2 regions of the Paenibacillus sp. J14 genome follow, and region 1 is predicted to be linked to the other one. Evidence: riboswitches for the same ligand, from Rfam matches in the RefSeq annotation. Region 1 holds a riboswitch; the other holds the start of a gene.
The links. Region 1 has a riboswitch for cyclic di-AMP ahead of ehuB (ectoine/hydroxyectoine ABC transporter substrate-binding protein EhuB). Riboswitches for the same ligand answer to the same signal wherever they lie in the genome.

Region 2: it holds a riboswitch for cyclic di-AMP, as region 1 does, so the genes downstream of both, M891_RS0108685 (KamA family radical SAM protein) here and ehuB (ectoine/hydroxyectoine ABC transporter substrate-binding protein EhuB) in region 1, are expected to answer to the same signal.

What each region holds. Positions count from the first base shown of each region.
Region 1 covers NZ_JADQ01000023.1:59,962-64,176, reverse strand. The annotation lists gene ehuD (ectoine/hydroxyectoine ABC transporter permease subunit EhuD) at 1-222, opposite strand, end outside; gene ehuC (ectoine/hydroxyectoine ABC transporter permease subunit EhuC) at 226-879, opposite strand; gene ehuB (ectoine/hydroxyectoine ABC transporter substrate-binding protein EhuB) at 881-1,774, opposite strand; cyclic di-AMP (ydaO/yuaA leader) riboswitch at 1,999-2,138, opposite strand; gene M891_RS0111010 (hypothetical protein) at 2,265-2,534, opposite strand; gene M891_RS0111005 (aminopeptidase) at 2,734-3,963, shown strand; gene M891_RS0111000 (MerR family transcriptional regulator) at 4,092-4,215, opposite strand, start outside.
Region 2 covers NZ_JADQ01000017.1:52,618-56,832, forward strand. The annotation lists gene M891_RS0108680 (methyl-accepting chemotaxis protein) at 1-1,290, shown strand, start outside; gene M891_RS0108685 (KamA family radical SAM protein) at 1,363-2,544, opposite strand; cyclic di-AMP (ydaO/yuaA leader) riboswitch at 2,707-2,848, opposite strand; gene M891_RS0108690 (cobyric acid synthase) at 2,872-4,215, opposite strand, start outside.

The sequences.
Region 1 (4,215 bases):
GTAAATAAAAAATACCTGTACCAGCAACGGGGTGTTTCGTATAAACCCATTAAACCCTTTCGCTGTCAATCGCAGCCAGACCCATCGAGAGCGTATGGCGAGAGCCAGCAGCAGTCCCCCGATCACAGCGCTCAGAAAACCCAACAATGTAGCAATAACCGTCATCCTCAGCGCGATGAGAAGTTCCGGAAGGATTTCCAAAGCGTAATTCCAATCCCACATCGGTTACATCCTCCCTTCGGACCATTTACGCTCCCACACCCGGATGCCGAAAGAGACAAGCGACGTCATCACTAAATACATCAGCAAGAGCAAGAGCAAAATCTCTGAAGTCCAGGAAATGTAGTTGTTCCGCAGAACCATCGCTTGGTATGTGAGATCCGCCATGGTGATGAAGTAGACGAGAGATGTGGATTTAATCAATTCAACAAGCAAATTGCCAAACGGAGGAAGCATTCTTAAGGCGGCTTGAGGCAAAATGATATAGCTCATTCGCTGCCACGGCGTCATATTTAAGGCGATCGCCGCTTCCCATTGCCCTTTCGGCACGGCCAAGATCGCGCTGCGTACAACCTCGGATCCATAAGCTCCAAAGTTTAATCCTACCGCCAACACGGCCGCAAGTAACTTGGGAAGTTCAATCCCCGCAAAGGGCAACGCAAAATACAACCAAAACAACTGCACGAGCAAGGACGTCCCACGGAACACCTCGACGTATATTGAAGAGATCCAGCGAATAAGGCGCAACCGGGATAAACTCATCAATCCTGAGGCGAAGGCTGTTACAACCGCTAGAAGTGTTGCCAAGATAGCGACGGTAACAGTAATTTTGGCTCCTTCTAGTAGAGTGGGGATAAAATCAATCCAGGATTCTGGCATATTATCCTCCGCAAAGCTCGGCTGCTGTCATGTCTCCGGGCAGTTCCTGCTCTGTGAATCCGAATTGTTGCAAGATTTCCAAGAGCTCGCCCGATTCCTTCATCTTGGCCAGTTCCGCGTTATAAGCCTCTTGAAATTCCTTATCCGCCAAACGGAACGCCGTTGCCCCGTAACCGCGAACACTTTGACCGTCAATCACCGGTTGCGTAAACTCGCTTACTCTTTCGATGTCTTGATCCCCCGCAGATTCAAGCATGGCCTGCAAGGAAGGTCCCGTCATCGTGATCGCTTCGACACGTCCAGATTGAAGCGCGCTAATGGCCGACGCCTGATCTGGAACTTGAATGATACGTTCATCCGGTACACCGGATTTCTGCAAATAACCGATTTCGACTGCACCAGTCATTACGGCAACCCGTGCTTTTTCGTTATTAGCGATATCTTCATAGCTGCCGAGGCCGAGAGGATTCCCCTTTTTGACGGCAATCGCTTCACCTATGCTATACTCCGGGTTGGCAAACAACACGGCTTCACACCGTTCCGGGTTAACGAACATTCCAGCGGTAATCAGATCAAATCGGTTCGCCTGCAAACCGGCAATTAAGGAACCGAATTCCGTCAACTCCCCCTTCATCTCGTGAATGCCCAGCCTTTGGAGAATTACTCGTGCGATCTCCACCGCTTCACCGGTGAGTTCTCCGTTAGCATCTTTGTAGGCATAAGGCTTCTCATTAGCGAACCCAACCGTTATAGACCCGTTTTGAATTGCCTTCGCCAGCGTCCCTTCTGCCTTAGAATCCGACTCATTTCTTGAATCAGCGTTCTGCCCTGAGTTGCAGGCAGTTAACGATACCGCTACTAGCAATGAAATCAACAACCATGACACTTTCCTCAACCATCCTCACAGCCTTTCTTTCCTATTTTTTGCATCGGTTTAGTAGGTTTTGAATCAAGTTCAATTCCGAAGCCCAGCCCCCCTCCTTTCTTCTTCATGTCGGGGTAAATAAAAAGAGACCCCTCGCTTGGGGGAAAGCATAGCTCCGCCAGCAGGGGTCCACACAAAAAAATATAAAATGGCCCTTAATAAGGGCCATGGAAGTTTTCGTGAAGTTAATTGAAACTAGACCCATCCACTGCTGACGAGGTTAGCTGACGGACTCGGGTAAGATGGTACCCTACAATCGTTAAAGAATGATTCGCCCCAAAAAATGGTTCCCCCGCTTTCCAGTAATGAACTGGAAACTAAGCGTGTGTCTATAGTAAAGGCTATTCCAGTCAATGTCAACCCATTATCTGTAATTTTAACATTTAAACTGTTAATTCATCATATGAAGGATGGAAGATTCAACCCAAATCTCTGGATGGATCCCCGCCCCCAGGCTTCATTATGATTCCAGTTGGTTTTCCACTTCTGCCAATGCAGCTTGATCCTCGGCCAAGTCTTCTTTGGCCCGTTCGATCGGTTCCGGATTCATCCGGCCTTCGGCCTGGGAGATGGCGTTTTCCGCTTTTTCGATCGCGTTACGTGCCCCCTCCAACGTTTCTTCACGAGGATGCGATTGAGCTTGGGTCACCGCGCGATGCGCTTTTTTGACCGATTGTTGTGCAAGTGAAATTGGATTTTGGGATTGTAAGCTGGAAAATGGATTTTCCATGTTCAGTTCCTCCTCGAGCAATGATGAGATTAGGATGTGAAAATACAGCTCAAATCATGCACGATTTATGGCATATCCAATAGAACCTATGCGCTTCCCATCACTAACTTTTTCTCTCTCCGCTAGTTCCATGCTACAATAAGTCTTGTTTGCAATTCCGGAAATACGAATATTATTGAACCTATTGGAGGAATACATGATGGAAGCTTTTGAGGTTCTTCTCGAAAAATACGCCGAATTGGTCATCCGCGTTGGCGTCAACATCCAACCCGGTCAAAACCTGATGCTGACGGCACCGCTGGAAACGGTGGATTTCACCCGCCTGCTGGTGGCTAAAGCCTACGATGCCGGAGCCAGATACGTCCACGTCGATTGGGAGGACGAGCAAATTACCCGCATTCGTTATGAGCATGCAACGGACGAATCCTTGGCCTACTACCCGCAGTGGCTCGCTGATATGGCGGAACAGTTCGGTGAGGAAGGCGGTGCGATCCTTCGGATTAAAGTACCCGATCCGGAGTTGTTCCGCGGCATCCCTTCTTCCAAGGTGTCTACCGCAGTCAAAGCAGCAGCAAAAGCGCGGGAGAAGCATTCCGCCCAAACGCGCAACAACCGGATCACTTGGTCGCTGATCAAAGCCCCAACGAAGGCTTGGGCCGACAAAGTGTTTGCCGATTTACCCGAAGAACAGCGGATTACGGCAATGTGGGAAGCCGTATTCAAAATGAATCGCGTTGACCGCGAGGATCCGATCGCGGCCTGGCACGCGCATATCCAACAGTTAAAAGAACGGCAAGAGCATATGAATGCCAAACGTTACAAAAAACTGCACTACCGCGCGCCGGGCACCGATCTCCACGTCGAGTTGCCTGAAGGCCATCTATGGCTTGGCGGAGGTGATTACAATGCGGCAGGGAACTATTTTGTCGCCAATATGCCAACGGAAGAAATCTACTCCATGCCGCACCGTACCGGTGTGAACGGGACCGTCACCAGCACGATGCCGCTGAATTTGAACGGCCAGCTTGTGGAAGGCCTTACGCTGACCTTCAAAGACGGTAAAGTCGTAAGCTTCGACGCCAAATCCGGACGGGAGCATTTGGAGAATCTGCTTCAAACCGACGAAGGAGCCCAGCACCTTGGCGAAATCGCTCTGGTACCGCATGATTCGCCTATCTCCAAACTAAACCGAATCTTCTATAACACCGGGATCGACGAGAACGCATCGTGCCATTTCGCCTTGGGCAGCGCGTATCCGGTGAATATCGAAAACGGCGCTCAGCTAAGCAAAGAAGAACTGCTCGCCAGAGGTGCCAACGTCAGTCTAACGCACGTGGATTTTATGATCGGCTCCGCAGAGCTCAACATTGATGGAGAGCTCGCGGATGGAACGATTGAGCCGGTATTCCGCAACGGAAACTGGGTTTAAGCCGCAATTGATTCACCGATGAATTTAGGCTTAGCCTAACGCCAGAAAATTCTAGAGCCATTTCAATTCACGCCCCTCGCGTAAAAAGAACTCCGCGGCATCCCGTCGCGGAGTTCTTCTCAATACTACTATTTCTTCATCCCGGTATAGATTTGAATCGCATCCCGCAGGAACTCGGCCGCTCCAGGCTGATCCTTGTCGTAATAAGCTTTAAAGCGCTCATCATCGACGTACATCTGCGCCAGCCCGGCA
Region 2 (4,215 bases), on a different contig from region 1:
GCCAATGGCGGGGTACAAATCAGTGAGTTGTATACCGACAAATTCGGCTCGCACAAAACAGCTTTCATCGCGATTCCCGGCAGCAAAGCGATGCTCGCCGTGGGCCTTGACGCTACCTTCATCGATAAGAAGAAAGACCAAATTTTATACATCTGTATCGGCATCACCTTACTTGTCATTGTGGTGGGCATGGCCGCAGCGTATTTTGCAAGTACGCGAATCACGAAGCCAATTCGCAAGCTGGTGAAGGTCACGGAGCAAATGGCTGGCGGAGACTTCCGTCATACCATCGAAGTGAAAGGACATGACGAAATTGCCCAACTCGCCGGAAGCTTCCAAACGATGACGCTTCAGCTCAAAAACATGTTCGCTGCAGTGATGCAAACGTCCCAAGTGGTCGTAGACGGATCTGAGAACTTATCCCGATCGGTGACAACGTTTGAAGATTTGATTGCCCGTTCCAATGCAGCTACGAAGGAAATCGAAGCGGGCAGCATGACGATTGCTTCCGCAGCAGCCGAAAACGCCCGTGCGATGGAAGAAATTTCGCAAGGTGTACAGCATATTGCGTCTTCGTCTGCCGAAGTCACGGAACGGATTGGACAAGCTGCAGAGGAGGCTGACGCCGGAAATCATTTGGCGCAAACAGCGGTTACGCAAATGCAGCATGTCGAAGATGCGGCTAATCGCACGTTGGAGCATATCCGCACGCTGAATGATCGTTCCGAGTCCATTTCGAACGTGGTAGGTACCATTACAGAAATTACGAAGCAAATTAATATTTTGGCGCTGAACGCGGCGATTGAAGCTGCACGTGCCGGCGAACACGGCAAAGGCTTTGCTGTCGTGGCCGAGGAAGTTCGTAAGCTGGCTGAACAGTCCCGCCGAGCGATGGAGGAAATCGGCGAGAACCTGCTCAGTATCCGAGAAGAATCGGAAAATTCGGTCAACGCCATGCAGCGGGCCAGCGAGGAAATCGTCTCCGGAACCGAACGGGTGAAGCAAGCGGGTCAAGCGTTTGAACAATTAACGAAGCTGATTCAGAACGTGAACTTGACGATTCAATCGGTTTCAGCCTCCACCCAAGAGGTATCTGCCGGTACCGAGGAAGTCACCGCATCGGTAGAGGAATCGGCCAATATTACCGCCAAATCGCTGGAGAACATGGAGCAAATCAGCAGCTACTCGCAGCAACAGCTGGACGAAATGGAAGCGCACGCGCGTACAGTTCGCTCACTGTATGAGCAGGCGTTGTCGTTGCAGGAATCGATTGCAAAATTCCGGATCTGACTCTAAAAATAAAACGTACCCTTCACGTTCCCCTGATCGGGGAAACGGAAAGGGTACGTTTTGTTTTATCCCTTAAATCGTCACTGGGCTTGCAGAAGCCGCATCTTCTGTTGTCTGATCCGATTGCGTATCCGCCTTCGAATCCAGCTTCTTTTCCGGCTTCTTCCAGTACGCTTCACTGCCTGGCAAATCGTCAAACCAGGTCGCATCATCCGGGCAAGGCAAAATCATAAACTTGCCGTATTCACCGTCCCGGGACTGATGATACTTGAGATAGGCCTGCCCGTTTTCGATAGCCAGGATTTCGATTTTTCCTGAAGAATGACTCATCGATAATCGCACGCGCTTTCCAAGCCCTGAAGTACGGGCTTTCGCTTCCTCTACTAGCTCATACGCTCGTTTCAATGGGATGACAAAGTCAGCATTTCCGGCTACGGGACGATTAATAAAGAAATAGTACGGAGTGACGCCAGCCCAAGATAAGCGATCTAGCAATTCACCAAGCACGGCCGCATCATCGTTGATGCCTTTGAGAATCGGCGTTTGATTGACCACGATAGCCCCGGCGTCGTGCAGCGCCTGGAACCCTCTTTTGGCCTCAGGGGTAATTTCGCGCGGATGATTGATATGCGCCATAACATAAATCCGTTGATCAACGGTGGAGAACTCCCGAATCAGATCCAGCAACTCCGGATCTTCATAAATACGCATAGGATTAAACACAGGAATTTTGGAACCGAGGCGGATGATTTTTACATGCTCAATAGCTCTTAGCCGCTCGAGAATCGAACGCAGCTTTCTGGTCGCTAAGATCAAGCTGTCACCGCCGGTTAACAGGACGTTATTAATCTCCGGATGCTGTGCGATGTACTCAATGCCAGGTGTGACATCCGCCATCGCTTCCTTCACATCGTTGCGGAATAACCGTTTACGGAAGCAGTATCGGCAATAGGAGCCGCAAACCTCGGACACAATCAGCAGCGCGGTCGTTCGATATTTGTGCTGGCAGCCAGGCACCACGTAGTTCGCCGCTTCGTCAGAAGCGTCCCAGCGCCCATATTCCTTCAGTTCTCCCGTATTGGGGATCACCAACTTGCGGATCGGGTCCTCCGGATCATTCCAGTCGATCAAACTCAAATAGTAGTCGTTCACCCGAAAAACAAATTTGTCGGTAATCGGTTTCAAGTCCTGCCGCTCCTGCTCGGACAACTGGCTCACCTTGGCAATATCGGTGATGTACTTCGGACTAGCCATAAATCCTCTCCTCCTTTATTAGTACGATGCGTAAAGAAGAAGCTCGAAACTTGCAGTGAATGCGAGTACTCCGCCGAATGCTCGGGTCAAAGGTCTTGCAGAACGCAAAAAGACCCCGCTTCAAAGAACAGGGTCATTAAATGATGACTGAAATAATATTAAAAATGACCCATCCACTGCAAACGAGGTTAGCTGACGGGCTCGGGAAGATGGTTCCCTACGTTAAACTTGCAACGATTCGCCCCAAAAGATTGGTTCCCCCGCTTTTCGACTTTACCCATCGAAAATTAAGCGTACTTTTATCCTACCTTATCCTTACCCAATTTGTCAAAGCTTACCTTGGATCCCAATAATGTCGTAAATGAGATTCATGCGCAAATGCCTGCGAACCTGCTCCGCTAACCGATCGAAGGCTTCCTCCTTCCGTGAGGAAGAAACAAAGGTGACGTTCAAAGGTTCCAGCCCTTTGCTCGTACGCAGTCCGTCCAGCCAAGCACGTCGCCAGGCATCATTATGGAACACTCCGTGCAGATACGTCCCAAACACCCTGCCATCGGCGCGGGCTGCGCCTTCCGGATGTGTTTGCGTCTCAGCCTGTTCTAACTCCGGGGCTGTCCCTGACCCTTGTACTGGCTCCTCATTGACCCGAAGCATAAATAAGGGACGAGTGTCCCGCAACTGCTGGGTTGATCCGGCATGAATCTCATAGCCTGAGATCGGCAGCTCCTGGTTCTGAGGATGCAATGCGATCGGATGGTCCTCGCACGTATATCCGTGCACGCGCACCGTTTTTTTACCTGGGAGAAAGGTTGTAGCCAAGGGGAGCAGGCCCAGACCCAATGCCGACCTCGGTTCATTGGACTCTACGCCTTCAGGGTCATGCAGTTGTTCGCCCAGCATTTGATATCCGCCGCAAATTCCGACCAGCTGGGTGTGCGTCCCCTCATCGATCAGGTTGCAAACTGCCCCTGCCAGCCCTTGCCCGCGCAAAAATTCCAGATCGCTGATCGTATCCTTGGTCCCCGGCAAAATCACCACATCGGGATGTCCAAGTTCTGACAGCTTGCTTACATAACGTAACGATACGTCCGGTTCGGCTGCCAACGGGTCAAAATCCGTGAAGTTAGAAATATGCGGATAACGGATAACGGCGATATCCAGCTCCTGCGTTGCGGATGGCGCTGAACGAGCTGGATAGGTATCCAGGACAACGGAATCCTCCGCTTCGATCTCCAGATTATTTAGGTAGGGGAGAACTCCAAGTACGGGGATTCCGGTCCGCTGCTCCAGCCAATCCAGGCCAGGCTGCAGCAGAGACAGATCGCCGCGAAACTTATTGATAATGAACCCTTTTACGCGAGCGCGTTCGTGCGGTTCAAGCAGCTCCAGGGTACCAACAAGAAAGGCAAACACCCCGCCACGGTCGATATCCCCCACCAAAATCACGGGAGCATCCGCCCATTCGGCCAAGTTCATGTTAACGATATCCCGTTGCTTCAGGTTGATCTCCGCTGGGCTTCCAGCCCCCTCGATCACCACAATGCCATGCCTATCGCGGAGCCGACCGAGCGCTTCCATGACCAGCGGCTTGGCGTGGGGCAGAAACTCCTCACGATAATCAGATGCGCTAAGGTGACGGTAAGGACGCCCATGTACAACAATCTGCGAGTG